DNA from 3 places in the Streptomyces sp. NPDC005070 genome. Region 2 is predicted to be linked to each of the others. Evidence: riboswitches for the same ligand, from Rfam matches in the RefSeq annotation. Region 2 holds a riboswitch; each other region holds the start of a gene.
What was found. A riboswitch is a leader RNA that binds a small molecule or an ion and turns the genes downstream of it on or off. The one in region 2 is predicted to bind cobalamin.
Positions count from the first base shown of each region.

Region 1: it holds a riboswitch for cobalamin, as region 2 does, so the genes downstream of both, metE (5-methyltetrahydropteroyltriglutamate--homocysteine S-methyltransferase) here and ACWEBX_RS10525 (CbtB domain-containing protein) in region 2, are expected to answer to the same signal.
Region 3: it holds a riboswitch for cobalamin, as region 2 does, so the genes downstream of both, ACWEBX_RS25760 (ribonucleoside-diphosphate reductase subunit alpha) here and ACWEBX_RS10525 (CbtB domain-containing protein) in region 2, are expected to answer to the same signal.

Region 1 is NZ_JBSFZS010000001.1:23,210-32,832, reverse strand. Features, by position in the region: gene ACWEBX_RS00145 (NPCBM/NEW2 domain-containing protein) at 1-201, opposite strand, end outside; gene ACWEBX_RS00140 (SCO6745 family protein) at 527-1,423, opposite strand; gene ACWEBX_RS00135 (YbhB/YbcL family Raf kinase inhibitor-like protein) at 1,457-1,990, opposite strand; gene ACWEBX_RS00130 (GntR family transcriptional regulator) at 2,101-2,793, shown strand; gene ACWEBX_RS00125 (DUF6243 family protein) at 3,086-3,295, opposite strand; gene ACWEBX_RS00120 (DUF3291 domain-containing protein) at 3,578-4,135, opposite strand; partial or broken gene ACWEBX_RS00115 (short-chain fatty acyl-CoA regulator family protein) at 4,528-5,109, opposite strand; partial or broken gene ACWEBX_RS00110 (malate synthase A) at 5,132-5,410, shown strand; partial or broken gene ACWEBX_RS00105 (3-hydroxybutyryl-CoA dehydrogenase) at 5,407-6,115, shown strand; cobalamin riboswitch at 6,224-6,466, shown strand; gene metE (5-methyltetrahydropteroyltriglutamate--homocysteine S-methyltransferase) at 6,634-8,952, shown strand; gene ACWEBX_RS00095 (MFS transporter) at 9,105-9,623, shown strand, end outside.
Region 2 is NZ_JBSFZS010000022.1:7,073-16,695, reverse strand. Features, by position in the region: gene ACWEBX_RS10535 (DUF6188 family protein) at 149-601, shown strand; gene ACWEBX_RS10530 (acyl-CoA dehydrogenase family protein) at 832-2,022, opposite strand; gene ACWEBX_RS10525 (CbtB domain-containing protein) at 2,265-2,486, opposite strand; cobalamin riboswitch at 2,525-2,664, opposite strand; gene ACWEBX_RS10520 (histidine phosphatase family protein) at 2,858-3,442, shown strand; gene ACWEBX_RS10515 (nuclear transport factor 2 family protein) at 4,012-4,404, opposite strand; gene ACWEBX_RS10510 (PadR family transcriptional regulator) at 4,487-5,050, shown strand; gene ACWEBX_RS10505 (Gfo/Idh/MocA family protein) at 5,201-6,358, shown strand; gene ACWEBX_RS10500 (hypothetical protein) at 6,607-7,005, opposite strand; gene ACWEBX_RS10495 (prolyl oligopeptidase family serine peptidase) at 7,256-9,319, opposite strand.
Region 3 is NZ_JBSFZS010000084.1:23,425-33,047, forward strand. Features, by position in the region: gene ACWEBX_RS25755 (ribonucleotide-diphosphate reductase subunit beta) at 1-936, opposite strand, end outside; gene ACWEBX_RS25760 (ribonucleoside-diphosphate reductase subunit alpha) at 936-3,317, opposite strand; cobalamin riboswitch at 3,449-3,598, opposite strand; gene ACWEBX_RS25765 (GNAT family N-acetyltransferase) at 3,651-4,169, opposite strand; gene mctP (monocarboxylate uptake permease MctP) at 4,300-5,910, opposite strand; gene ACWEBX_RS25775 (DUF3311 domain-containing protein) at 5,907-6,170, opposite strand; gene ACWEBX_RS25780 (GntR family transcriptional regulator) at 6,327-7,091, opposite strand; gene ACWEBX_RS25785 (extracellular solute-binding protein) at 7,529-8,812, shown strand; gene ACWEBX_RS25790 (carbohydrate ABC transporter permease) at 8,972-9,623, shown strand, end outside.

The DNA.
Region 1 (9,623 bases), on a different contig from region 2:
CCAGTTGTTGAAGCCCATCTGGGGCGTACGGGCCAGACCGTTCTCGACCGCGGCGGCGGGCGGTGCGGCCGCGACTTGGAGGGCGACCGCGGCCAGCGCGGCGACCGTGCCGCCTCCGGCGATCAGCGCCAGCGAGGCGGAGGCTGCCGCCAGCCGACGTCTGAAGGAGTGCCGTTCGAAAGGGTGCCGTTCGTGACGCATGTGCGGCTCCGAGGGGGGTGATTGACGCACAATTCAACGTGGTCGAACGAAATCAAACACATCTCAGCGCCGTGTCCCGCACATGTCAATACACTGCGCACTCCTTGGTCTTCAGGGCGTAATCACCGCCTCCCGTATGGCGGTTCGCCACCGCTCGGGCTGGCTGACAAAGACGGCATGGCTACTCCCCCTTGGCGCCCTTGCCCCAGCGACGGGGCCATGTAGTCCCGTACCCCGGCCAGGAATGCTCCCCCGCTCGCCCGACAGACGGGAGCGCCAGGCGGTGAACAGGGCGGTTGTCGATCTTGCTTGCGCAAAGGACGCTTCATGCGAGATCAGGCGTTTCACGAACGACCTGAAACGTCCCCGCCGCGGTGAACGCGTTGCTGATCGGCGCGATGAGCGAGGCGAAGCGGCGGGCGCCCGCGTCGCCGATCGGCGCCCATAGCGCGGCGCAGTGCTCGTCCGTTTCCCCTTCGATGCGCTCGCGTGCCGCACCGCCGGCGTCGGTGACCACGGCGTTGGAGTCGAGCCAGCCGCGCGCGACGAGGCGCGCCGTCGCCGCGCTCCACTCCTCGTCGTCCCACTGACGGGTCGCTCGCGCGAGAGCTGTCGGGAGGCGGCCGGTCGCGGTGTGCAGAACGAGGCAGTCGCACGGCCCGAGGCCGTTGTCGGCGAGTACGACGAGATGGGCGTCGCCGCGCCACTCGCGCGCCACCGTGATCTGCTGCCAGAGCGCGACGAGAGGATCGGGGGGAAGCGCGACCGAGGCGTTCGCGGCGGCCAGCACCTTGCCCGCGTAGGCGGCACCGGCGACGACCCGGTCGATCAGCGAGCGCGCCTCGGCGAGGTGGTCGTCCGTGAGACGGACGTCGACGCGCCGCATCGCCCGGCCGGCGGCCAGGAAGCGGGCGGCCTGCCACCGCTCGGGTGGCGCGGCGTCCCATACACCCGCCATGGCCCGCACTGCCCGCGGGCTGAAGTTGTAGAAGGCCGCGAGCGTGACCTGCCACGGGACCGCGCCCATCGCGGCCGACCGGAAGGCCAGATACGCCGGCCCGCGGGCGGTCACGCCGAGCTCGGCCGCCTCCTCGGCGGTCTCGGGGGCGAGATAGATGAACAGGTGGGCGGCGCTGACGGCGCGGCTGACGTCGCGGACGGCGTTCAGGTCCATCGGGCCGTCGCCGGTACGGGCGGAGCCGCGAAGGGCGTCGAGGTGCATGGCGGTGGTGCCTCCGGGAGTCGGGCGGCGCTGTCAGGCGGGCGTTTCGGCAGTGGCGATCAACACCGCGCGTCCGAGGGTGTGACTGGCCATGGTGAAGCCGAGAACGGCCGGTGTGGCATCGGCCGGAACGCCTGTCGAGGGGATGTCGAGGGCGTGGACCACGATGAAGTAGCGGTGCACGCCGTGTCCGGCCGGCGGGGCGGCGCCGATGTAGCGGGCCACGCGGGCGTCGTTGGGCAACTGGTAGGCACCCTCGGGCAGTTGTAAGCCGCTGTCGTCGCCGGCGCCCTCGGGGAGTTCGGTGACGGTGACGGGGATGTCGGCGACGGCCCAGTGCCAGAACCCGGACCCGGTGGGGGCGTCAGGGTCGTAGACGGTGACGGCATAGCTCTTGGTGCCGTCCGGGGCGCCGCTCCAGGACAACTGCGGGGATGTGTCCTTCCCGCCGGGCAGGCCGGAGGAGTGCTGCTCGGGCGGCCACGCGGCGCCGTCGGTGACGGTGGTGCTGGTGACGGTGAACGAGGCCGCCTGGGGGAGGCGGGCGAAGGGGTCGTTGGCAGGCACAGCGGTCGTTCCTTTCCGGACGAGGAGGTCCTCATTGGCTACTGAATCGACCATAACACTAATAATCGATTATCTAATGGATCGTCTATCCGGTCGTCTAGGATGGGCTCATGACTCAGACGGCGCCCCCCTCGACCCCGCCGGGGAAGCAGATGCTCTCCGAACAGGTCTACGCACACCTGCGGGACGCGATCATGCGCGGGGACCACTCCCCCGGAACCCCCCTCAAGCCGCAGGATCTTGCCAAGGAGCAGGGCGTGAGCCTGGCCGTGGTGCGCGAGGCGCTCGTGCGGGTGGTCGGCGAGGGGCTGGCCGACCGGCTTCCCAACCGCGGTTTCGCGGTCCCGTCCTTCTCCGACCGCCGCTGGCAGGAGATCGCGGAAGCCCGCCGGACCGTCGAACCGGTCGTCCTGCGCATGTCCATCGAGCGCGGTGACGTCGACTGGGAGGCCCGAGTGCGGGCCGCGCACCATCGCCTGGTGCGCACTCCGGCGTACGTGCCGGAGAACGGCGAGTACTACACCGAGGCTTGGGCCGAGGCGCACAGGGCCTTCCACCGTACGTTGCTGGAGGGGTGTGGCAACCGCGCACTGCTGGAGACCTTCGACCGGATGTGGACCGCGAGCGAGCTGGCCCGCCGTTGGTCGGCGCACCGCAACCCCGACCGGGACGGCGCCGAGGAACACCGCAGGCTGGAGGAGGCGGCGCTGGCCCGCGACGCCGACACCGCAGCGGCGGTCCTGGTCCAGCACCTCACCTTGACCGCGGCTGCTCTGACCGACGATTCAGGTCAGGCCACCTAGGCTCACGGCACAACGGCGCGGTCGAGGCGGGAATCCATGTCCGGCTCGAACCGGCCGCAGGGGTTTACGCGGGTGCAAAACAACGGCCCGCGACATCACTGTCGGGCACTGTCTTGAGCCGGCGGCCCTGCTTCCGGGCATCGGCGGTCGCTCAACGCACCGCGGTGCCGGTCATCACGCCGGTCCGGGCGGCCCGGTACGGCAGCAGAGCCCCGATACGGGCGCAGGGCCCGGACCGCGTGTCGCGGTCCGGGCCCTGCCCCGTGCGGTGCCGCCCTGCGGCGGCGGTGCGTCAGCTCTGTGCGGTGTCGTCGCCCGTCTGTCCGGCATCCTCGGATGCGCCTGCCTTCTCTCGCATCTTGCGCACCAGCTCCGCCTTCTGGTCGGCGGCAGCCTGGCGGTCGAGGTTGCGGTGCGGACCGTTGTTCTGCCGTTCGGCGCGGGACAGCTTCTTGCGCTTGCCGCCGCCCATGCCCACGGGGTTGTTGATGTTCTTGCTCACGGGTTCTCCCGGATTGATGTGAAGTGATCTACGGATTCAACGGTGGGGGACGGGCGCGGCGACGTCGGAGGACGCCGGCAGGGGCCCGTCACGCTCTCACTCGTAAATCGGCGTCTGGAAGAACATGACGGAGACGTTACCCGGTTCCGTCGGCCCCGCACACCAGGCTTTTCGCCGCCCCGGTGTCGGCCGGGCGTTCAGCGCGGGTAGAAGCCGCACGCGCGGTCGAGGGGCGTCTCCATCGAGGCGTGTGACAGCGAACCCAGTCGTTCGGCTTCCCTGTCAGCGAACCTGGTCGCTCTGCGGTCCGATGGCTTTGATCCTGGTCGGAGTTCCGTCCGGGGCGAACGAGTCGTGGAAGGTGAAGGCGTGCGGCGCGGAGCCGTGATCGTGGAGGTGTTCCAGCCTGGAGACCCCGTCCTGCCAGGTGGGTATCACGCCGTCGGAGACCCACCAGGACACGTAATTCGGGTGTCCTGACCTCTCGAACCAGTCGTATCGCCTGTTCAGCGCCTCACGGTGGAGCCCGGTGTAGACGGCGTCGAAGGCGGAGCGCAGGTCGGTCCAGAGTGAGAGGGTCGCGGCCAGGGCGGTGGTTTCCACCGTATGGCCCTTGCCGTACCAGGTCGGTACGGCGAACTCTCCCCATGCACCCCAGTCCGCCTCGAAGAGCACGCCCCGGTCACCGTCCGCCGCTTCGGCACGCGCGAGGTATCCGGGGTGCTGACTGATCTTCCGGTAGACGGCCTCACCGATGGCGTAGAACTCGCGCGTGAGAGGTGCGGGATCGGCGAGAGGTGACTTCAGGACGCCGAATGTGTACAGAGCAAGATGGGGCATGCGTCTCTCCCTGGTCGGGGGTGCCCGGAGTGGACCCGCGGGTGGCTCAGCCTCAAGCAACTCCTGTGCGACCGTGGGCGATCGCCGAGGACCAGGTGAAGGTAGCTGCCTCTGCGGGCCCTGTCGAAGTTGCGTTTTCCCTCTCCAAGTGGCCTCTTGCACCGGTCATTGCGAGGGCTGGCGCGTTGTGTGGGACACGGCTAAGGCTGGGCGTCCGGCCTCTCCGCGCGGGTCGTCGACGCAGCCCGTCGATGCAGCGCATTCGAGGGGAGGCGCGCACCCACCTCTTCGAAGCCCGCGACCTGACCCGCGGCAACCAGGAACTCACCACGACGGAGCGGGACTTCAAGCTCATGGGGTGATCCGAGGAGGCCATCAGGCCCCTCGTACGGTCAGTTCGAGCGATCGGTCACGGGGTACGGGACGAACGTGCTGGTGTTCTGGTCGATTCGCAGGGGCCGGCCGAGGGGCCGTGCCGCGCGCTGCGGGCAGTCGAGGCGTTCGCAGCCGCGCCAGCCCATGCCGATGGGGGTGGCGGCGGAGGCGTTGGTGAGGTCGATGCCGTCGGAGTAGACGAGCCGGTGGGCGTGGCGGATCTCGCAGCCGAGGCCGATGGCGAAGGTCTTGTCGGGCTCGCCCCAGCCGCCGCGGTGGCGGGTGATCACCCGCGCGGTCCACAAGTAGCGCTGCCCGTCGGGCATTTCGGCGATCTGGACGTGGATGCGACCGGGCGCGGCGAACGCCTCGTACACGTTCCAAAGAGGGCAGGTGCCGCCGGCCCGGGAGAAGTGGAAGCCGGTGGCGGACTGCCGTTTGGACATGTTCCCGGTGCGGTCTACGCGGACGAAGGAGAAGGGGACGCCGCGCAGGCGGGGGCGCTGGAAGGTGGACAGGCGGTGGCAGACGGTTTCATAGCCGAGGCCGTAGCGGTCGGTGAGGCGTTCGATTTCGTAGCGGACCTCTTCGGCCGCCGTGGTCTACGAGCTGTGTGAACACAGCGTCGCCCTGTACGGCCTCATGGAGGACGCGACGACCGCCGAGATCGCCCGCGTGCAGATCTGGCAATGGCTGCGGCACCGGGTGATCGACCGGCTGACCGTGCTCGACCTGCTCGAGGAGGAACTCGCCGCGCTCGGCGCCGAGTACCCGTGGGCGGACCTCTACGAGGTACGCGGCCTCTTCGAACGCACCGCCCTCAGCGGCGAGTTGCCGCTCTTCTTCACTCCGGACGCCTACTCCGGGCACCTCGTGTGCCACGCGGAGGCCCGATCATGAGTGCCCGCTTCATGCGCGTGGGTGTGGTCGGCGGCGGCCAAATGGGCGCCGGGATCGCCGAGGTCTGCGCGCGGGCCGGGCTGGACACGGTGGTCTGCGAGGCCGACGCGACGGCCGCCCACGCGGCCCGCGAACGGGTGGCCGCCTCCCTCGACCGGGCCGTACAGCGAGGCAAGTTGGAGCCGCACGCGGCGCGGGACACCCTCGCCCGCATCGTCTTCACGGGCAGTCTGGACGACCTGGCAGACCGGCAGCTCGTCGTCGAGGCGGTCATCGAGAACGCCGACGCCAAGACAGAGGTGTTCGCCGCCCTCGACAAGATCGTCGAGGATCCGGAGGCGGTCTTCGCGACGAACACCTCCTCCTTGCCGGTGATGCGTCTCGGCATGGCCACCAGTCGCGCCGACCGCGTGGTGGGACTGCATTTTCTTCAATCCGGTGCCAGTGCTTCCGCTGGTGGAGGTCGTGGCTTCCTTGCACACCTCACCGGAGACCGTGACCGCTGTCGAGGGCTTCGTCACGGGCACGCTCGGCAAGACGGTGATCCGTTCACGGGACCGGGCCGGCTTCGTCGTCAACGCCCTGCTGATTCCGTATCTGCTGGCGGCCGTCCGGATGGCGGAGTCGGGCTTCGCCACCGCGGCCGACATCGACACCGGAATGGAGCGGGGCTGCGCCCATCCGATGGGCCCGCTCAAGCTCGCTGTGAGGCGCTTCCCGCCCCTCCGCTGTCGCCGCGTCCCAGGGCCCCACTCCGTGTCCCACCTCGCCATCCGAACGCCGGATGTGATCGGCCGCGCGGGTGGATTGCCCTAGGCTGGGCGGTGCAGCTGGTTCGCCCCGTCCGCCAGGCGGGATGCGTCGCAAGAGGGAACCCGGTGGGAATCCGGGACTGCCCCGCAGCGGTGAGCGGGAACGACCGCCGTCATACGCACTGGACCCGACGAACAGGGCCTGGGAAGCGACGGCCAATAGGTGTCTCGTATGGCTCGTACGAAGTGTGTACGAGGAGACGTGCCCGTGAGTCCGAAGACCTGCCCGTTGCCCGCGCGCGAAAACACTCGTGCGCGGATATCCCGGTGACCTCGTGGGCGGGTCGGCGTACATATCGGACGGAAGACCGCGCCGCGCCGCGCGTGGTCGCTTCCGCCCGGTTCGTCACCCCTTCGCGCTCGCGTCCCGTTACCGGGATCCCAGGGAGATATCTCGCGAAGGAGATTTCCGTGACAGCGAAGTCCGCGACCGCGGCAGCACGGGCCACCGTGCACGGCTACCCCCGCCAAGGACCCGACCGGGAACTGAAGAAGGCGATCGAGGGCTACTGGAAGGGCCGCGTCACCGCCGACGCCCTCCACCGCGCCGCCGCCGACCTGCGCGCCGCCAACTGGCGCCGGCTCGCCGCAGCCGGCATCGACGAGGTTCCGACCGGCGACTTCTCGTACTACGACCACGTCCTGGACACCACCGTCATGGTCGGCGCGATCCCCACCCGCCACCAGGCCGCCCGTGAGGCGGACGCCCTGGAGGGCTACTTCGCCATGGCCCGCGGCACGCAGGATGTCGCGCCGCTGGAGATGACCAAGTGGTTCGACACCAACTACCACTATCTGGTGCCCGAGTTGGGACCGGACACCGTCTTCGTGGCCGACTCCACCAAGCAGGTCGCCGAGCTGAACGAGGCCCTTGCCCTCGGGCTCGGCGCCCGCCCGGTGCTGGTCGGCCCGGTCACCTACCTGCTGCTCGCCAAGCCCGCCCCGGGCGTGCCCGCGGACTTCGAGCCGCTCACCCTGCTGGACCGACTGCTGCCGGTGTACGCCGAGGTCCTCGCCGACCTGCGCGCGGCCGGAGCCGAGTGGATTCAGCTCGACGAGCCCGCCCTCGTCCAGGACCGCACCTCGGCCGAACTGGACGCCGCCGCCCGCGCCTACGACGCTCTCGGCTCCCTCACCGACCGGCCGAAGCTTCTGGTCGCCTCCTACTTCGACCGGCTCGGCGACGCCCTGCCGGTGCTGGCCAAGGCCCCCGTCGACGGACTCGCCCTGGACTTCACCGACGCCGGGGCCGCCAACCTCGACGCCCTCGCGGCCGTGGGCGGCCTGCCCGGCAAGCGACTTGTCGCCGGTGTCGTCAACGGCCGCAACATCTGGATCAACGACCTGGCCAAGTCCCTGGCCACCCTCGGCACCCTGCTGGGTCTCGCCGACCGGGTCGACGTGTCGGCGTCCTGCTCCCTGCTCCACGTCCCGCTCGACGCGACCGCCGAACTGGACATCGACCCGCAACTCCTGCGCTGGCTCGCCTTCGCACGGCAGAAGACCGCCGAGATCGTCACCCTCGCCAAGGGACTTGGCCTCGGCACCGACGCGATCACGGGCGAACTCGCCGCGAACCGAGCCGATGTGGCCTCGCGGATGAACTCGCCGATCACGTACGACCCCGCGGTCCGGGCCCGCATCACAGCCGTCACGGATGCCGACGGCCGCCGCTCCCAGCCCTATGCCGGGCGGGCGGCGGCCCAGCGCGCCCGTCTCGGCCTGCCCCTGCTGCCGACCACCACGATCGGCTCCTTCCCGCAGACCGGCGAACTGCGCACCGCCCGTGCCGACCTGCGTACGGGACGCATCGACGCCGCCGGCTACGAGGACCGCATCAGGACGGAGATCCAGGAGGTCATCTCCTTCCAGGAGAAGGCCGGCCTGGACGTCCTCGTGCACGGCGAGTCCGAACGCAACGACATGGTCCAGTACTTCGCCGAACAGATGACGGGATACCTGGCCACGCAGCACGGTTGGGTGCAGTCCTACGGCACGCGCTACGTCCGGCCACCGATCCTGGCCGGTGACATCTCCCGCCCCGAACCGATGACCGTGCGCTGGACGGCGTACGCCCAGTCGCTCACCTCCCGGCCGGTGAAGGGCATGCTCACCGGCCCGGTCACCATGCTCGCCTGGTCCTTCGTCCGCGACGACCAGCCCCTCGGCGACACCGCCCGCCAAGTCGCCCTCGCTCTGCGGGACGAGGTCAACGACCTGGAGGCGGCCGGGACTTCGGTGATCCAGGTCGACGAGCCGGCCCTGCGCGAGACCCTGCCGCTGCGGGCGGCCGATCGCCCTGCGTACCTCGCGTGGGCGACCGAGGCGTTCCGGCTGACCACCGGCGGCGTACGGCCGGACACCCAGATCCACACCCACATGTGCTACGCCGAGTTCGGGGACATCGTCCAGGCCATCGACGACCTCGACGCCGACGTCATCAGCCTTGAGGCCGCCCGTTCGCACATGCAGGTCGCCCGCGAACTCGCCGCGCACGGATATCCGCGCGAGGCCGGGCCCGGCGTGTACGACATCCACTCCCCACGCGTACCGAGCAGAGAGGAGGCCGCCGAACTGCTGCGCACCGGGCTGAAGGCCATCCCCGCCGAGCGGCTGTGGGTCAACCCCGACTGCGGCCTGAAGACGCGCGGCTGGCCGGAGACCCGCGCCTCGCTGGAGAACCTGGTCGCCGCCGCCCGCGAGGTGCGTGAGGAACTCTCCGGCCGCTGACCGCAAGCCCCATGGCCGGCAGGCCCCACGGCCGGGGGAGGGCGCACCCGCCTCCCTCTCCCGGCCTCGGCCCGCAAGTCTCTTGCTATTGCAAGTAATATGCAACAAGCTTGCGGGGTCCTTACCGGCCGTCTGTGACGTGGAGCCGCGCCATGCCCCGCCTGATGCCCACCGCCGGACCGCAGCGCGTCCTCGCGGCCTCGAACCTCGTATATACCGTTGGCAGCGGCCTGTATCTGATCGCCGGGGTGCTGTACTTCACGGAGGCCGTTCATCTTCCGGCGAGTCAGGTGGGACTCGGACTCGGCGCCGCCGGCCTTGTCGCCCTCGCCCTGGGTGTCGGGGTCGGTCATCTGGCGGACCGCCACGGAGCACGCGGCGTCTACGCATCCACCCTGGTGGTCCAGGCGCTGGCCACGGCCGGCTTCGTGCTGGTGGACGGCTTCTGGTCGTTCCTTCTCGCGGTCACCACGGCCGCCGGAGCCAAGGCGGCCGGGAAAGCCGCCCACAGTCCGCTCATCAGGCACTTCGGAGGCGACCGGCCGCAGGAGTTCCGCGCCTATCTCCGCGCGGTGACCAATGTAGGTGTCTCGCTCGGTGCCGTGGGAGCGGGGCTGGTCGTCCAGGCCGGCACGCTCACGGCCTATCAGCTCATGGTCATCGGCAACGCC
Region 2 (9,623 bases):
CATCGGAGCTGTCTCTGGATCTTGTCCTGAGCTGCTGGTTCGCCAAGTGGATTGAGAACACACCTCGCCGGATTCTCAACAGGCGTGGCTTCGGCGGAATCCCTGATGACCGTCCGTCGCCCTCGGCTGGGCCGTGCATGGTGGGGTGATGAGCACCGAAGCAGAACCGGTCGAACACGATGACCGGTGGATCTTGAATCTCCGAGGGCGGGGCGTTGCTGGGATTACTGTCGATTACCGCCTCACGCTGGCCCTCGCCGAAGGTTGGGAAGTCGTACTCGAAACGCCTGCTCGGCTCTCATCCGGGCCGGCCCACACCAATCCCGGCGTGCTTCTGGTGCCGGAGACTCAGGACGTGGCCGCAGCCCTCCCGCTCTTGGGGACGAAGGTCGTCTCTGCGGTCGCCTTCAAGTCCGGCACGCTTCGGATGGTGTTCGAGGATGGCACGCATCTGACCTGTCCAACCGATGCGGCGTTCGAGGCGTGGCAGATCACAGGACCTGGAGGATGGCGGTTCGTGTCCCTGCCAGGAGGCGACCTCGGCGTCTGGTCCGCCTCTGCAGCGAATGAGAATCCGCAAGGTCGGTCTGCAGAGCATTGAGAATCTGCCAGCTGGAGTGCGACGGGACATCCGTTGTTTTCTCGGCGATTACTACGGGGACCCCTTAGCGCACGACGCAGTGAGAATCCGACAGCGCAAACGAGAAGCGGTGAGAATCCGACAACCTCAGTGCGACAGGACACGAGGCCTGGAACGCACCGGAGGGCTCAATTGATCATGGTGCCAACTATCCTCGGTATGTGACAACTAACGTCTGTGGTCACAGTCCGTCAGCGCCGCACCCGGGGCATCCCGAGCCCGATCCACGAGATGATCTCCCGCTGGATCTCGTTGTTGCCGCCGCCGAAGGTGAAGATCACGGCCGACCGGTAGCCGCGTTCGAGCTCGCCGTGCAGGACGGCGCCGGCGGAGCCCTCCTTGAGGACACCGGGGGCGGCGACGATCTCCATCAGCCAGGCGTACGCGTCCCGGCGCGCCTCGGAGCCGTACACCTTGACGGCGGAGGCGTCCTGCGGGGTGAGCGTGCCCTCCTGGACGGCGTTCACCATGCGCCAGTTGAGGAGTTTCATGGCGTCCAGCCGGGTGTGCGTGCGCGCGAGGAGGCGGCGCACCCAGGGCAGGTCGACGACGCGGCGGCCGTCGGCGAGCTTGGTCTCCATCGCCCAGCGCTGGACGTCGTGCAGGGCGCGGATGGCCATCGTGCCGTGCGCGGCGAGGGTGACGCGCTCGTGGTTGAGCTGGTTGGTGATCAGCCGCCAGCCCTTGTTCTCCTCGCCGACCCGGCGCGTGGCGGGGACGCGGATGTTCTCGTAATAGCTGGCCGTGGTGTCGTGCGAGGCGAGCGTGTTGATGATCGTGCACGAGTAGCCGGGGTCGGAGGTCGGTACGAGGAGCATGGTGATGCCCTTGTGCGGCGGGGCGTCCGGATCGGTGCGGACCGCGAGCCACACCCAGTCCGCCGTGTCACCGTTGGTCGTCCAGATCTTCTGTCCGTCGACCGTGTAGTGGCCGCTCTCCTCGTCGCCTTCCCGCACGGCCCTGGTCCGAAGCGCGGCGAGGTCGGTACCGGCGCCGGGCTCGCTGTAGCCGATCGCGAAGTCGATCTCGCCGGCGAGGATCTTCGGCAGGAAGTACGACTTCTGCTCCTCCGTGCCGAACCGCATGATCGTCGGCCCCACGGTGTTGAGCGCCATCAACGGCAACGGCACTCCGGCCTGGGCCGCCTCGTCGAAGAAGATGAACTGCTCCATCGGGCTCAGACCCCGCCCGCCGTACTCCTTGGGCCATCCGACCCCGAGCCAGCCGTCCGTGCCGAGGCGTCGGATCGTCTCGCGGTAGAAGCGCTTCTGCGCCGCCGGATCGCCGTAGCGCGCGTAGGCGTTGTCCGGTACCAACTCGGTGAAGTAGAGACGTAGTTCGGTCCGCAACCGCTGCTGCTCCGGCGTGTATTCGAGATGCACGGCGCCTCCTGCCTCCCCGGGCCCGACCTGACGGCGCACACCGTAGAACGCGTTCCAGAAATAGGGAATGCCGATGACGCCGACGCCTCCCGGAGGATGCCGGGCTGAGGGGCGGGGGGCGGCCGCTGGGCGCGTGCGCACACGCGAGGGGGCGGTGCCCGGTCGTCCGGGGACCGCCCCCTCGTGCGGGCCGGTTTCCCGGCCCTCGCGGAATATCGTGGCTCGTACGTTCCCCGCAGCCGTCAGTGGCAGGGGAACCCGAGCAGATGCCGGGCGTCGTGGACCCATTCGTGGACGTTCTCGCCGGAGACGAGGGAGGTGGCGCCCTGTTCGGCGCCGACGAAGTAGAGCAGGACCAGCATCAGGATGCCGAAGAACGCCGCCCAGGGGACGATCGCGCCGATGGGCAGCTTGGCGGGAACGGCGGTGGGCGTGGCGGTCGGCTGAACGACGGACTGCGCCATGGGGCAGAACCTCCCGGGGAACTCGCGTCCCATTTCGGTGGTGCACAGGACGACAGTCACGGGTCTGACTTGCCCGCGTCCGTCACCCCTGGCCGGAGTGACATGTGCCGGGCTTACAGTGGCGCGACCGTGCCGGATTTCCACCGGGCTTCCGCCGAACCGTCGTCAATATCCATGTGACGGTACCGCGAAGCCGCCGACCCGGCCAAGGGCGCATACCTCCGCGCTCCGTGCGCCCCACGGTTCATGGGGCAGGGAGGCAGGGAGGCAACTTGCCTGATGGGCCCGGGGGTTCCGCCTCCGCTCGGGCACGACACACCATGGTGGACCATGGAGCATCGTCCAGGTCCACGACCCAAGAGAGTGAAGGCATGACCAGCCGAGTGATCTTGATCTCCGCGGCGATCGGCGAGGCGCTGCGCGAGGCCCGCTTCGACGACGGGAGTCCGGTGGACGCCTCGGGCCTGCGGGCCGCCCGGGCGGCAGCCGACGCGGGCGCCGTTCCGGCGGGCGGGCGCCTGTGCGTCTCCCCCACCGTGCGATGCCAGCAGACCGCCGAGGCGCTCGGGCTCGAAGGCGCCGTCGAGGCACCGGAGTTGGCGTCGCTCGATGTGGGCCGCTGGCGCGGGGCGACGCTGGCCGAGGTGAGCGTGAAGGAGCCGGAGGCGGTGGCGCGCTGGCTCGCCGATCCGGCGTCGGCTCCGCACGACGGCGAGTCGGTGCGGACGTTCTGCGATCGAGTGGCGGAACACCTGGACGCTGCGGCCGGTTTCGACGGCCGAACCGTCGCCGTGGTGGAGCCCGAGGTCGTACGGGCCCTGGTGGTACGGGTGTTGGGCGCTCCGGACCAGGCGTTCTGGCGCGTGGACGTACCGCCGCTCACCGTCACGGAGTTGAGCGGGCGCGCGGGGCGCTGGAACCTCCGCGCAGGACGCCCGCTCGTCGGGTCGGCCTGACCCGGACGGCCCGGGGTCTGACCCGAGCAGACCTGGGCCGGACCGGGACAGTCCTGAGCCTGACCCGGGCGAACCGGGGCCTACCTGGGTGACCTGGAGTCCGACTCGGGCATGTTGCCGCCCGACACTCGCGGCTCGCGGCTTCACCGCAGTGTGGCGATGAAGTCCGTGCACGAGAGGGCGCATTCACGGCATTTCCGCGCGGCGGCCTCCGACCCCGGACACGCGTCGAAAGCCTCGGCACACTCCAGACAGACGTCCCGGCACCACTCCAGTCGAGCGCGGAGCTCCCGGTCGCTCGGCCCCGGATGACGGGACAGTACATGGCAGGTCGCCTCGCAGACCTCCGCGCACAAAATGCCCGAACGTCGCGCGGCCTCCTGCCGCTTCGGCCCGTCCGGATCCATGAGGCTCGCGCGCAGCGTGGAGGTCCTGGCACATTCGGCACAGGTCCGGGCGCACTCGAAGCGGTCCTCCAAGTACCGGAAGAGCTCCTGCTGTGAAGGCGTCGTCGTCACAACAGGCGGGTAGCCGGAGGGAGTCGGTTCAAACAGCGCGAGGCCGGAGCCTCACGCGCCGGCCGCTTCCCGGGAGATCTGCTCGAACTGCGCTCCCATGGCCTCGGAGAGCGCCTGCGCCGCCGACAACGGGCGGACCATCACCGTGAATTCGTCGATGAGGCCGTCCTCGTCGAAGTGCAGGAAGTCGCAGCCGTTGATCTCCTTGTCGCCCACCTTGGCCGTGAAGACGAGCGCGTGGTCGCGGCCGTCGGCGCCGGCGATCTCACGGACGTAGCGGAAGTCGCTGAAGACACGCCAGACTCCACGCAGGATGGCGGCGGTGATCGGCTTGCCCGGGTACGGCTTGAAGGCGACCGGGCTGGTGAACACGACGTCGTCGGCCAGCAGCTCCTCGACCGCGCCGAGGTCTCCGGCCTCCACGGCCTTGCGGAAGGAGTTCATTGCGCCCGCCCTTCTTACTCAACTAATTGATTAGGTGCGGATAAGATTAGTCCTGCGAGTGCGGGGCGTCTAGCCTTGCGGGATGGCATTGCGCAACGCGGTACTGGCCTCGCTCCTGGAGGGTGAGGCATCGGGGTACGACCTGGCCAAGGGGTTCGACGCCTCGGTGGCCAACTTCTGGATGGCGACCCCGCAGCAGCTCTACCGGGAACTCGACCGGATGGAGTCCGAGGGGCTGATCGAGGCCCGGGTCGTGCAGCAGGAGCGCCGGCCCAACAAGCGGCTCTTCTCCCTGACCACGACCGGCCTCGAAGCACTGGCCTCCTTCACCTCGGGGCCCGCGAAGCCCACCGCGATCCGCGACGAGCTGATGGTCAAGGTGTACGCACTCGACATGGGGGACGCGGACGCGGTCCGGGTGGCGATCGCCGAGCGCCTGGAGTGGTCGCGCGCCAAACTTGCGCACTACGAACGGATCGGCGCCCGCCTGCTCGACGGGCGCACCGAGGACGAGTACCTGGCCGAGGCGGAGCGCGTAGGTCCGTATCTCACCCTCCTGGGAGGACGCGCCTTCGAGCAGGCGATCATCGACTGGGCGGAGCGGGCGCTGAGGGTCCTGGAACAGCGGGCGTCGCTCTCCCCCTGAAGGCGACCTGTTCGCATTAGCCTGGTCGCGGCCCGCATCGATCGCGGTTCGTGACGGTTCGTTTCGATTCGGGCCGGTTTGATGTGAGCCGGGTTTGGCCCCTTCGCGTTCGGTCCGTTCGCGTTCGGTCCGGTGCTGAGGAGGGCGATCGTGGTGCGTGCGCTCGGTGTCGCTGTCGTGGGGTTCGGCTGGATGGGACGGGTGCACACGCGGGCGTACGCTCGCGTTCTCCACCATTTCCCGGAACTCGCTCTGCGTCCCGAACCGATCGTTGTCGCCGACGAGGTGCCCGGCCGGGCCGAGGAGGCCGCCGCGCGGTACGGCTTCGCGACCGCCGTCCGTGACTGGCGGGAGATCGCCGCCGATCCGCGCGTCGAGGCCGTGAGCGTCACCGCGCCGAACTTCCTGCACCGTGAGATCGGCGTGGCCATGGCCGCGGCCGGCAAGCACCTCTGGATCGAGAAGCCGGTGGGACTGACCGCCGACGACGCCCGGGCGGTGTCGGACGCCGTGACCGAGGCCGGGGTCCGGGGCACGGTCGGCTTCAACTACCGGGGCGCACCGGCAGTCGTGGCGGCCCGCGACCTGATCGCCTCCGGCGACATCGGCGAGGTGACACACGTACGCATCCGCCTCTTCAGCGACTACGCGGCCCATCCGGAGGGCGCGCTGACGTGGCGTTACGAGCGGGAGCGGGGTGGCAACGGTGTCCTCGGCGACCTGGCCTCACACGGTGTCGACCTGGCCCGATTCCTTCTGGGCGAGATCGAGGCGCTGACGGCGGACACCGCGGTCTTCGTACCGCTGCGGCCGCGGCCGGCCGGCGCGACCGCGGGCCACGCGCGCACGGCAGGCGGCAAGCCGGCGCCCGTGGAGAACGAGGACTACGTCAACTGCCTGCTGCGCTTCACCTCCGGTGCCCGCGGCGTCCTGGAGGCGTGCCGGGTCTCGGTGGGCGAGCAGAACAACTACGGGTTCGAGATCCACGGCACCAAGGGCGCGGTGTTCTGGGACTTCCGCCGGATGGGCGAACTCGGCGTCAGCCGGGGCGCGACATACCAGGACCAGCCGGTCAGCACCGTGTACGTCGGTCCGGGTGCCGGGGACTACGCGTCCTTCCAGCCGGGCGCGGCGAACAGCATGGGCTATGACGACCTCAAGGTCATCGAGGCGCACGCCTTCCTGCGCTCCATCGCCGACAACAGGCCGTACGGGGCCACCCTGGTCGACGCGGTCCGCAGCGCGACGGCACTGGACGCGATGGCACGCTCGGCGGCGTCGGGGGCGTGGGTGACGCTGGAGGCGTAGCCCTCCGGGCCCGTCGCCGGCTGGGTCGGAGCCGTGTCTGTACCGCCACCCGTCGCCGTTGGATCAGACGTGAGTCACAGGGAGCCGCAGTTCGATCGGCGACCGGCCCTGGGGATGACGAGCAGGACCGTCGGATGACCGTCGCATGCACTCGCTCGACGGCGTCGCTCGGCCCGGGCGTCCCCGGATGCCGGGCGACGTGGCCACCCGCCCGGCCGACCTGGACCCGCTGCCCGCCGACTCAGGGTTCAGGTCACCATGGCGTAGACCGCCACCCCCACGAGGAGCAGGGCGAAGGCCAGAACGACGGCACAGGTGAGGCGGAACCGGAATCTGCTCCAGTACTCCGCGCGCCGGCCGTCGGCAGTGTCGGTGCGCCAGACCGACGGGATGTCGACGCGGCCTTCGGCGATCGCCGTCGCGGCCCGTCGCACATCCCCGGGGTGGTAGGAGTAGAAGGTCGGCGCCGCCCCGTACGTGCCCCGGCTCTCCCCGCCGTACCGGCGGACACGGACATCCGCACGACCAGCGGCGCCCGGCAGCCAATCCTCACGCACCGGCCACAGCTCGGCGACCTCGCGACTGTCCAGCCAGGGCTCCTCGTCCTGCGCTCCCTCGGGCACTCCCGCATCTGGCGTTCGCGGCATGCTTCCCCCCTCGATGCGGCAAGCCCCCAGTACACACCCGCTGCCCCACACGCCGACAGAGCGCCGACGCCCCGCCTGACCCCTCGATGTCAGCTGGGTGAACCGGCACCGGCCTGGCAGAAGGCGGGAAGCCTGCTGTGGCACAACGGCGCGACAGGTGGCGCGTCCGTTTTCGCGGGAGCCTCACCGCAGGGCTGGATTGGCCACTCGTACGGCCGGGGACGCAGAGGGCGTCCCCGGCCGTCCCGGGTCACAAGGCGTCGGGATCCAGGGGGACGTCCGGGGCGATGTGGGCACCGAGGACCTCGCGGTAGAGGGCGACTTCGGCCAGCAGGGAGCGGCGGACGCTGTCTGCGCGGCGGAAGCCGTGCCCCTCGCCCTCGAACAGCAGGAAGCGGTGCCACACTCCACGTTCGGCGAGGTTGTCCACGATGCACGTGGCCTGGTCGGGGCGGCAGATGAAATCGTCCGCTCCCTGGAGCATCACCAGCGGCGCGGTGATGCGGTCGGCGTTCGCGGCGGGTGAGATCTTGTCGAATCGAGCCCGGTCCTGCGGGAGGACGCCGACGAGGGTGTCCACGTAGCGTGACTCGAAGTCGTGGGTCTGGTCGGCCCGCCATCGTGCCGGGTCGCTGATCGGGTAGAGGACCGTGCCCGCGCGGAAGACGTCGCTGTGGACCAGACAGGCCAGGGTGGTCCAGCCGCCGGCCGAGCCGCCACGCACGGCCGTACGGGCGGGATCCGCCAGGCCCTCGGCGGCCAGGGCGCGGGCGACGGTGACGCAGTCGTCGACGTCGACCACTCCCCACTCGCCGCGCAGCCGGTCGCGGTAAGCCCTGCCGTAGCCGGTGGAGCCGCCGTAGTCGACGTCCGCGACGGTGAAGCCGCGGCTGGTGAAGAAGGAGTACTCCAGGTCGGCGGTGACGCCGGTGGAACTCGTCGGGCCGCCGTGGACCTGCACCAGCAGCGGCGGCAGTTCGCCCTCGGGCGCGGTGGCGGTGGGGTGGGTGGGCCGGTGCAGCACGAAGTGCACGGGTCGGCCCTCCGCGTCGTGGACGGTGCGGCGTTCGGGCCGCGGCTGCCAAGGGGCCAGCGGATCCTCGGACTTGGGCCTGGTGCGTCGGGCCGGGCCGGAGCCGGGAGCCAGGGGCACCGACAGCAGGGCGGAGCCGAGGGCCGGGTCGGCGGCGCGGACCAGGATCCGTTCGCCGTCCGACCAGAGGTCGCCCTGGAAGCTGCTCCAGCCGTCGGCGAGTTCGGTCAGTTCACCGTCCTCGGGCGACCAACGGGACAGCCGTTGCGCGCCGTTGCCGTGCGGCAGCACCACGCCGTACGACGTGACGGCGAACCAGCTCGCGCCGACCCGCCAGACAGCACCGGCGCAATCCTCTTGGAGCTGGAGGACGTTGGTGATCGCGGTGGGCGTCGGCCGGCCGGTGGCCAGGTCGACGCGGTGCAGGTTCCACCAGCCGTCCGGGTCGGCCACGGCGTACAGGGTGTCGGGGTCAGCCCAGGCGGCCTGGGAGACGGAGACCTCGGTGCCGTCGTGGCTGCCGCCGAGCAGCCGGACGGGCTCGCCCGCGACGCCGTCGTGCAGCTCGGCGACCATCAACTCCGAGCTGTCCCACGGCATATGGGGGTGATCCCAGCCGATCCAGGCGAGCCGGCCGCCGTCCGGGGAGAGCCGGTGCCCGCAGAGGAAGTGGTGCGAGCGGGCCACCACGCGCAGCGCGCCGGGGTCGTCGGCGGCGGCACCGGACAGCGGTACGGCGACGATCTCGCGCACGGTGCGGACGGCCGGGTCGGCGTCGTGCGGTCCGGTGGCGGCGCGGGTGGTCTCCCGCACGCACCACACCTCGGTCCCGTCCGGGCCGGTCACGGGGTCGGCCCAGCAGGTCTCCCGGTCGGGCGGGTCGGCCGGGGTGAGCGGCACGGGCACCGGGAACGCGTTGTCCTCGGCGACCCCGAGGAGGGGCACCTCGGCGCGGTACAGCCGCTGGTCGCGGTGGTCGGTGAAGACCAGCAGATGGCTGTCTGTGGCCGGGGCCGCGGCGCGTACCCAGTACGGCTTGCCGCCGTAGCCGAGGGAGCGGTTCCGCACGGAGACGCCGGGGGCGAGTACCGGGACGGGCTCCTCGTGGCCGGGGGCGTTGCGCAGCAGCCGTACGGTCGCGGTGGCCGGGTCGGAGGCGCACCACCAGTTCTCTTCGCCGGCCCCGGAGGGCCAGGAGGTGGATCCGGAGGCGTCGGCGACCGCTTCGGCGGTGATCGGGGACGGCCAGGTGCCGTAGGGCAGGCGGGGCGCGGTGGACATGGGGTGACTCCGAGTACGGGAGGGCGAGTTGGGCGGCGGAGCGGGCGGTGGGCTGCCGTGGGCGGGGCTGCGGGTACGGGTACGGGTACGGGTACGGGTACGGGTACCGGTCAGCGGCCCCTGGGGGAAGGTCCCAAGGGATGGTCCCGCGGGGGGGGAGAGAGATCCCTGGAGGGAGGTCCCGGGGAAGGGTCCCCCGGGGGGAGATCCCTGGGGGGACGTCCCGGGGGCAAGGTCCCCGGGGCCGGCGTGCCGGCTCGGCGGCACCCGCGGAGAGCCGCGCACGCACGCCACGTGAGCCACA
Region 3 (9,623 bases), on a different contig from region 2:
CTCCATGAAGGAGAACGGGTTCTCGGAGCCGTACACCGGCGCGAAGCCCAGCCGCTGGAGGCGCTGGTCCGCCACGCACTCCAGGTACTGCCGCATCGACTCGGTGTTCATGCCCGGCAGGCCCTCGCCGCACAGGTCGCGGCCGAACTGCAGCTCCGCCTCGACGGCCTCGCGCAGCATGTCCGTCACCTGCTCCTGGAGCAGGTCGTCGAAGAGGTCCGGCTCCTCCTTGCGGACGGTGTCGACCACCTCGAAGGCGAAGCTCATGTGCATCGTCTCGTCGCGGAACACCCAGTTGGTGCCGGTCGCCAGGCCGTGCAGCAGACCCCGGCTGCGGAACCAGTAGACGTACGCGAAGGCCCCGTAGAAGAAGAGTCCCTCGATGCACGCGGCGAAGCAGATCAGGTTCAGCAGGAAGCGGCGGCGGTCGGCCTGCGTCTCCAGCCGGTCCATCTTCTCGACCGAGTCCATCCACTTGAAGCAGAACTGCGCCTTCTCGCGGATGGAGGGGATGCTCTCGACCGCCGCGAACGCCGCCGTGCGGTCCTCCGGGTCGGGCAGGTAGGTGTCGAGCAGCGTCAGATAGAACTGGACGTGCACGGCCTCCTCGAAGAGCTGACGGCTCAGGTACAGCCGCGCCTCGGGGGAGTTGATGTGCTTGTACAGCGTCAGCACCAGGTTGTTCGCCACGATCGAGTCGCCCGTCGCGAAGAACGCGACCAGCCGGCCGATCATGTGCTGCTCACCCGGCGTCAGCTTCGCGAGGTCGGCGACGTCCGAGTGGAGGTCGACCTCCTCGACGGTCCAGGTGTTCTTGATCGCGTCCCGGTAGCGCTCGTAGAAGTCCGGGTAGCGCATGGGACGGAGAGTCAGTTCGAAGCCCGGGTCGAGCAGGTTCTTCTCGGACACGGTCTTCTCGGCGTTCGTGTCGGTCATTACTGGCAGGCCTCGCAGGACTCGGGGTTCTCAAGGGAGCAGGCGACGGCGTCGGGGTCGGCGGCCTGCTGGACGAGGATGGTGGTCTCGGGCCGCGCCTGTGCCTGGGCCGCGCGGGCGATGCGCGTCGCCGGGCGCGAACGCAGGTAGTACGTCGTCTTCAGGCCCGCCTTCCAGGCGTAGGCGTACATCGAGGAGAGCTTGCCGATGGTCGGCGTCTCCAGGAACAGGTTCAGCGACTGGGCCTGGTCGAGGAACGGCGTGCGGGCGGCGGCCATGTCGATCAGGCCGCGCTGCGGGATCTCCCACGCCGTGCGGTACAGGTCGCGGACGTCCTGCGGGACCCAGGTGAAGCCCTGGACCGAGCCGTTGGACTCGCGCAGCGCCTCACGGGTCTGCGCGTCCCACACACCGAGCTCCTTCAGCTCGGCCACCAGGTACGAGTTGACCTGGAGGAACTCGCCGGAGAGCGTCTCGCGCTTGAACAGGTTCGACACCTGCGGCTCGATGCACTCGTACACGCCCGCGATCGAGGCGATGGTGGCGGTGGGCGCGATGGCCAGCAGCAGCGAGTTGCGCATGCCGACCGAGGCGATCCGCTCGCGCAGGGCCGCCCAGCGCTCCGGCCAGTTCAGCTCGACGTCGAAGTGGTCCGGGTGCAGTACGCCCCGGGCGGTACGGGTCTTCTCCCAGGCCGGGAGCGGTCCGTTGCGCTCGGCGAGGTCCGCGGAGGCCTCGTACGAGGCGAGCATGATCCGCTCGGCGATCCGGGTGGACAGGGCGCGGGCCTCGGGCGAGTCGAACGGGATCCGCAGCTTGAAGAAGACGTCCTGGAGGCCCATCGCGCCGAGGCCGACCGGACGCCACTTGGCGTTGGAGCGGCCCGCCTGCTCGGTCGGGTAGAAGTTGATGTCCACCACGCGGTCGAGGAAGGTCACCGCGGTGCGCACGGTGGCGTCGAGCCGCTCCCAGTCGATGTTCCCGCCGGTCACGAACGCGCCCAGGTTGACCGAACCCAGGTTGCAGACCGCCGTCTCCCCGTCGTCCGTGACCTCCAGGATCTCGGTGCACAGGTTCGAGGAGTGGACCGTGTGGCCCGGCTCCGCCGTCTGGTTGGCGGTGCGGTTGGCGGCGTCCTTGAAGGTCATCCAGCCGTTGCCGGTCTGCGCGAGGGTGCGCATCATGCGGCCGTAGAGGTCGCGGGCCGGGATGGTCTTCCTGGCGAGGCCCGCCTCCTCGGCCTTGCGGTAGGCCGCGTCGAACGCATCGCCCCACAGGTCGACCAGTTCCGGCACGTCGGCGGGGGAGAACAGCGACCAGACGCCGTCCTCGTTCACCCGGCGCATGAACTCGTCCGGGATCCAGTGCGCGAGGTTCAGGTTGTGCGTACGCCGGGCGTCCTCACCGGTGTTGTCGCGCAGCTCCAGGAACTCCTCGATGTCGGAGTGCCAGGTCTCCAGGTAGACCGCCGCCGCGCCCTTGCGCCGGCCGCCCTGGTTCACCGCGGCGACCGAGGCGTCGAGGGTCTTGAGGAACGGGACGATGCCGTTGGAGTGCCCGTTGGTGCCGCGGATCAGCGAACCGCGCGAGCGGATGCGGGAGTAGGACAGGCCGATGCCGCCCGCGTGCTTCGACAGGCGTGCCACCTGGTGGTAGCGGTCGTAGATGGAGTCCAGCTCGTCCAGCGGCGAGTCGAGGAGGTAGCAGGACGACATCTGGGGGTGCCGCGTACCGGAGTTGAAGAGCGTGGGGGAGGAGGGGAGGTAGTCCAGCCGGCTCATGAGCCGGTAGAGCGCGGTGACTTCCTCCACGGAGCGGACGGTGTCGTCCTCCGCGAGACCGCAGGCCACCCGCAGCATGAAGTGCTGGGGCGTCTCGACGACCTTGCGGGTGATCGGGTGCCGGAGCAGATAGCGGGAGTGCAGCGTGCGCAGCCCGAAGTAGCCGAAGCGGTCGTCGCCCTGGAGGTCGATCAGCGCGTCGAGGCGGGCCGTGTGCAGCCGCGCGAACGCGGCCGTGCGGTCGGCGATCAGGCCCTCGCGGTGGCCGACGGCGACCGACTCGGAGAAGGTGGTGACGCCCTGGGACGCGGCCTCCGCGGTGATGGTGACCGCGAGCAGACGGGCGGCCAGCCGCGAATAGGCGGGGTCCTCGGAGATGAGACCCGCGGCCGCCTCGGTGGCCAGTTCGCGCAGCTCGGCCTCGTCGGCGCGGGCGGACCGGCCGCGCAGCGCCGCCGCGGCGACCCGGCCGGGGTCGGCGTCGGGGAGGTCGGCGGTCAGATCCGTCAGGGTCCGCAGCAGCACGGTCCCGGGACCGTCGGTCTCCACCGGGGCCTGCGGCGCGGTCACTGAAGCCGGATCGGCTGGCGCGATGGTCACGTGGGCTCTCCTCGCTCGGCACGGGACCTTGCGGGCGGGCAGGGGCACACGGGAGCGCTTTCGGGCAGCAGCGCACCGCGTCCACCGGCCCATTCCGCGAGGCCCGGACGTCGTCGGCACCCGGGCCGGACGGCCGGGGCGCGCTGTCGGCAGGTCCTCGGACTGACGCGAGTACGGGCACACGCAGACGCGAACACGCACAAGTAACACCGTTGCGGGACAGTTCCGGATTCGCACCGGATTCCCCTGCGGCGACAGCGACCATGAGCATACATCTTGTGTCGGGCTCCGGGACTGCCCCCACATGTTGTGTCCGCTGGGTGTTCGAGAGCGCTACGGAGCGTGCCGGAGCGTCAACTCGTAAGTGAGCAGCCGGATGTCGTCGAGCTCCGGAAAAGGGTTCCAGTCGCGGTCCGGGGTGCGGGTGAAGCCGATGCGCTCGTAGAGGCGGTGGGCGCTCAGCATGGTGCGCTGGGTGGACAGCACGAGGCGCGCGCAGCCCTCCAGGGCCCGTGCCCGCGCGACGCAGGCGCGCACGAGGGCCTCGCCGGCGCCCCGGCCGCGCGCCTCCCGCGCGACCGCGAGCATCCGGATCTCGGCCTCCCCGTCGCGCGCCGAGTCGGCCATGGGGCCGCCGTCCGCCGCGAAGGTCACGCTGCCGAGCACCCGGTCCCCCTCGGCGGCGACCAGCACCTCGGCGACGGCCGCGCGCCCCGCGACGTCCCGCAGCCTTCCGAGGTACGCGTCGCTCTCCCCGAAGTCGAGCAGCCCGTCCCCGAGATAGGCCCGGGCCGCGATCTCGCCGATGGCGGAGTACTCCTCGGGCCGCGCCGGCCGGATGACGATGTCCATGCGGCGAGTGTGCCCGACCGGCACGGCGACGGGCCGCCGGTTTTCCTCCGGCGGCCCGTCGTTCACGGCTGTCGCGGCACCCGGCCCGAGGGACGGGTCCCTGTGGACCGGGACCGGTCCCCGGCGTCTCCTAGTGGCTCGCGTCCGCCGTCGCCGGCGGGAGTTCCGTCTCGACGCCCGTGTCGCCCGCGTCGGCCGTGTAGTCCCCGGGCGAGGTCTCGTCCACGCCCTCCGGGGCCTTGAGCGCCCGGAGGACGAATGTCAGGACGACGGTCACGGCCACGTTCAGGACGAACGCCGTCAGGCCGATGTAGCCGATCTCCCCGATGCCGGGGATCTCCTTCGAGCTGCCGCCGAAGTGCTTCTGCGTCGGGGAGGCCACCCCGTAGGCGGCGATCGTGCCGTAGAGCATGCCGACCGCCCAGCCGCCCAGCAGCGCCCAGCGGTGGAACCAGCGGGTGAAGAGACCGCCCACCAGCGAGGGGAAGGTCTGCAGGATCCAGATGCCGCCCAGCAACTGGAAGTTGATCGCGACGGTCTTGTCCATGGTCAGGACGAAGACCAGCGCGCCCACCTTCACCAGCAGCGAGACCAGCTTGGAGACCCGGGTCTCCTGCCGCGGGGTCGCGGCCGGGTTGATGAAGTCCTTGTAGATGTTGCGGGTGAAGAGATTCGCGGCCGCGATCGACATGATGGCCGCCGGGACGAGCGCGCCGATGCCGATGGCGGCGAAGGCGACGCCCGCGAACCAGTCGGGGAACATGTCCTCGAAGAGCTGGGGGATGGCGAGCTGGCCGTTGGTGACCTTCACGCCCGCCGCGATCGCCATGAACCCGAGCAGGGCGAGCAGGCCCAGCATCAGCGAGTACAGCGGCAGGATCGTGGTGTTGCGGCGGATCACCTCCCGGCTGCGGCCGGACAGCGTCGCGGTGACCGAGTGCGGATACATGAACAGCGCCAGCGCCGAGCCGAGCGCGAGGGTGGCGTACGTCCACTGGCCCGCCTCGGCGGGGACGATCCCGCCGGCTCCCGCGGCCGTGTACTTGGCGCCCGCCGCCTTGAAGATCTCGTCGAAGCCGCCCAGCTTGATCGGGATGTAGATGATGGCCACCGCGATCACGATGTAGATCAGGGTGTCCTTCACGAACGCGATCAGCGCGGGGGCCCGCAGCCCCGAGGAGTAGGTGTACGCGGCCAGCACGCCGAACGCGATGAGCAGCGGCAGGTCCTTGACGAACCAGTTGGCGCTGTCGCCGCCGCCCACGCCCATCACGTCCAGGACGGCCTGGATGCCGACGAGTTGGAGCGCGATGTACGGCATGGTGGCGAGGATGCCGGTGACGGCCACGGCGAGGGACAGGCCCTTGGAGCCGAAGCGGCCGCGCACGAAGTCCGAGGTCGTCACATAACCGTGCCGGTGGGAGACCGACCACAGGCGGGGCAGGAAGGTGAAGATCAGCGGATAGACCAGGATCGTGTACGGCACCGCGAAGAAGCCGGCCGCGCCCGCCGCGTAGATCGCCGCCGGCACGGCGACGAAGGTGTACGCCGTGTAGAGGTCGCCGCCGAGCAGGAACCAGGTCACCCAGGTGCCGAAGGACCGTCCGCCCAGGCCCCATTCGTCGAGGGTGTGCTCGTCGGCGGCTCTGCGCCAGCGGGCGGCCAGGAAGCCCATGACCGTGACGGCCAGGAAGAAGAAGATGAACACGCCGAGAGCGACGCCGTTCACACCGTCGTTCATGCTTCCGCACCCCCCTTCGCGGAGGTACGGGCCCGCTGGTCACGCCGCCACAACTGGTAGGCGATCACCGTCAGCAGGGTGGAGAGGGGTACCCACAGCAATTGGTACCAGTAGAAGAACGGGACACCGATGAACGCCGGGTCGGTCTTCGTGTAGGAGCCGACCCACAGCATCGCCACGAAGGGCGCGAGCAGGCAGAAGGCGATCACCACGCGTACCGGTGTCACCACTGGTGGTTTCACTTCGGGTAGGTCTGACATCGTGCGACTCCGTCCCCTCGTCGATCACCTGGGTAACGCGCAGGCAATCTAGGGGACGGTCCGGTTTTAGGGAACACCGCAGCGCGGCGGCGGTGTGGAGGGTTGGTGCACAGGGCACGGGGGCGTGCCCCGTGCCCGCGGAGTGCTCCGTACCGCTCAGTCCTGCGGACGCTTGAGGCGGGCGACGAACTTGTACCGGTCGCCCCGGTACACCGAGCGCACCCATTCCACCGGCTCGCCCTGCCGGTCGAGCGAGTGGCGGGAGAGCATCAGCATGGGCAGGCCCACGTCGGTGCCGAGCAGTCCGGCCTCGCGCGGGGTGGCCAGCGAGGTCTCGATGGTCTCCTCGGCCTCGGCGAGGTGGACGTCGTAGACCTCGGCCAGGGCGGTGTAGAGAGAGGTGTACTTCACCAGCGACCTGCGCAGGGCGGGGAAACGCTTGGCGGAGAGGTGGGTCGTCTCGATGGCCATGGGCTCGCCGCTCGCGAGGCGCAGCCGTTCGATGCGCAGCACGCGGCCGCCGGCGGAGATGTCGAGCAGACCGGCGAGGGCGTCGTCCGCCGTGATGTAGCCGATGTCCAGGAGCTGCGAGGTCGGTTCGAGACCCTGGGCGCGCATGTCCTCGGTGTACGAGGTCAGTTGGAGCGCCTGGGAGACCTTCGGCTTGGCGACGAAGGTGCCCTTGCCCTGGATGCGTTCGAGGCGCCCTTCGACGACCAGCTCCTGAAGGGCCTGCCGCACCGTGGTGCGCGAGGTGTCGAACTCGGCGGCGAGGGTGCGCTCCGGCGGTACCGGCGTACCGGGCGGCAGTGTCTCCGTCATGTCGAGCAGGTGCTTCTTGAGGCGGTAGTACTTGGGCACGCGCGCGGTACGGATGGGTGCCCCGCCCTCGTTCTCCGCACTGCTGACGTCGGTGCTCATGCTCTGCCTTCCCGGCTCCGGATGCCGAAGCGACCGCCATGTCGTCGGCCACGGCTCACATCGTGGCACGGCTTGTCGTGCGGGTGTTCCCCGCACGCTCCGTGATCCCCTCTATATACCCTCGGCGCACCTGTTGGTCTAGTCCATCGCGGGCGGACGGTGCCGTCGAACTCAGTACGGACAGGCCGGAAGTGGTTCCCTCGCAGGCCGTGAACGGGTCCGTAATTTGTGCCGCTTGGCTACTTAAAGGTCCTTGCATATGTAGGTCCCATAACGGCCGACTGGACGGGCTTACACACCCTTGACACCCCCCTAGGTCTAGGCCAAGCTCCCGGTACTGGTCTACACCATTGGTCCAGTCCCGGCCCCACGGGCGGTACACGGCGTATGTCACCGCGGGGAGCAGGGGGGTTTGTGGCATCCCTGAGGAGGGTGGCGTGAAGCGCAAGCTGATAGCCGCGATCGGTATCGCGGGCATGATGTTCTCCGTCGCGGCGTGCGGCAACGACGACAAGTCCGGGGGGTCGGACAAGGGCGCGGACGCCAAGGAGCTGACGGTCTGGCTCACGGTCGACGCGCAGAACAACTGGCCCGAGCTGGTCAAGCAGGCCGACGCGGCGATCGAGGCGAAGCACCCCGGCATCAAGATCAAGCACGAGTACTACGGCTGGCCGGACAAGAACACCAAGCTCGACGCGGTCCTCGCCACCGACAAGGCGCCGGACGTGGTCGAGATGGGCAACACCGAGATGCTCGGCTACATGGTCAAGGGCGCCTTCGCTCCCCTCGACGCGTCGAAGTTCGACAACTCGACCGTCTGGCTCGACGGGCTCAAGGAGTCCGTGACCTACGACGGCAAGACCTACGGCGTGCCGTACTACGCCGGTGGCCGCGTCGGCAACTGGCGCAAGGACATCGCCGCCTCGGCCGGTGTGAAGTCCACGCCGAAGACGTACGCGGAGCTCACCGCCGACCTGGACAAGATCCAGAAGAAGCAGGGCGGCAAGTTCAGCGCCTGGTACCAGCCCACCCGTGACTGGTACGCGGCCATGTCCTTCGTCTACGACGCCGGCGGCTCCATCGCGAAGGAGGAGGGCGGCCAGTGGAAGGCCAACCTCTCCTCGGCCGAGTCGGTCAAGGGTCTCAACGAGTTCAAGACCATCGTCGACAAGTACATGCACGGCGACAAGACCAAGGACGAGTCCGACCGTTACATCGTCTACGGCCAGGGCAAGTCGGGCATGATCTTCGGTGCCGCCTGGGAGGGCGCGACCGCCGAGGACCCGAAGAGCGACAAGACCGGCAAGCTCAAGGGCAACCTCGAGAACTTCGTGATGCCCGGCCCGTCCGGCAAGAACCTCCCGGTCTTCCTGGGCGGCTCCGACCTCGCCGTCCCGGTGAAGTCGAAGGCGCAGGCCGTCGCCGCCGAGTGGATCAACGCGTTCACCGGCGCCAAGGGCCAGAAGCTCCTGATGGGCAAGGGCAACCTGCCCAACAACAAGACCGACCTGGTCAGCCTGCAGAGCGACCCGAAGACGGCCGTCCCGGCCACCGCCGCCGAGTCGAGCTGGTTCGTCCCGATGGCGCCGGGCTGGGGCCAGGTCGAGAAGGCCCAGGTCCTGCAGACCATGCTGCAGAACATCGGCACCGGCAAGAAGTCCGTCGCGGACGCCGCGAAGGAAGCGGACGCCGCGATCGACAAGGTCATCAACACCAAGTGACCTGAGAGCAGGGCCCCGTCGGTCCTCCTTCGAGGAGGGGCGGGGCCCTGCCTCCCGTACGGCCCGGCCAAGGTCTCACCCCCTGACGCCCGGCCGTGCGGGCCTTCGCTTTCGAGCCTTCGCTTTCGTACGACCTGAGGGACCGCTGAGGAGCGCGCGATGAGTGCCGCAGACACGACCACCCCTGCCAAGAAGGTGCCGCCACCGCGGCAGGCACCACCACCGGCCGTCGCGAAGGCGCCACGGGCCAGGTGGACCGCGGGTGCGGCGGCGGCCCCCTGGGCCCTGCTCGCCCCGTGCCTGCTGATCCTCGCGCTCGTCCTCGGCTATCCGCTGGTGCGACTGGTCACGCTCTCCTTCCAGAAGTTCGGGCAGTCCCAGCTCTGGGGCTTCCAGCCGGCCGAGTCGGTCGGCCTCGACAACTTCACGAAGGTGCTCTCGGACGACGAGTTCTGGCAGGTGGTCGTCCGGACCGTCCTCTTCGCCGGCGGGGCCGTGGTCTTCACGATGGTCATCGGCATGCTGATCGCGCTGCTCCTGCGGCAGGTCTCGGGCTGGGTCAAGACGCTGGTCAACATCGCGCTGGTGGCGAGCTGGGGCATGCCCATCATCGTGGCCACCACGGTCTTCAAGTGGCTCTTCGACTCCGACTACGGCGTCTTCAACGCCCTGCTCAGCAAGCTGCCCGGCGTCGACATGGTCGGCCACAACTGGTTCGCCAGCGGATGGCAGGGCCTGGGCGTGATCATGCTCCTGGTCGTCTGGGGCGCGGTGCCCTTCGTGGTCATCACGCTCAGCGCGGGACTCACCC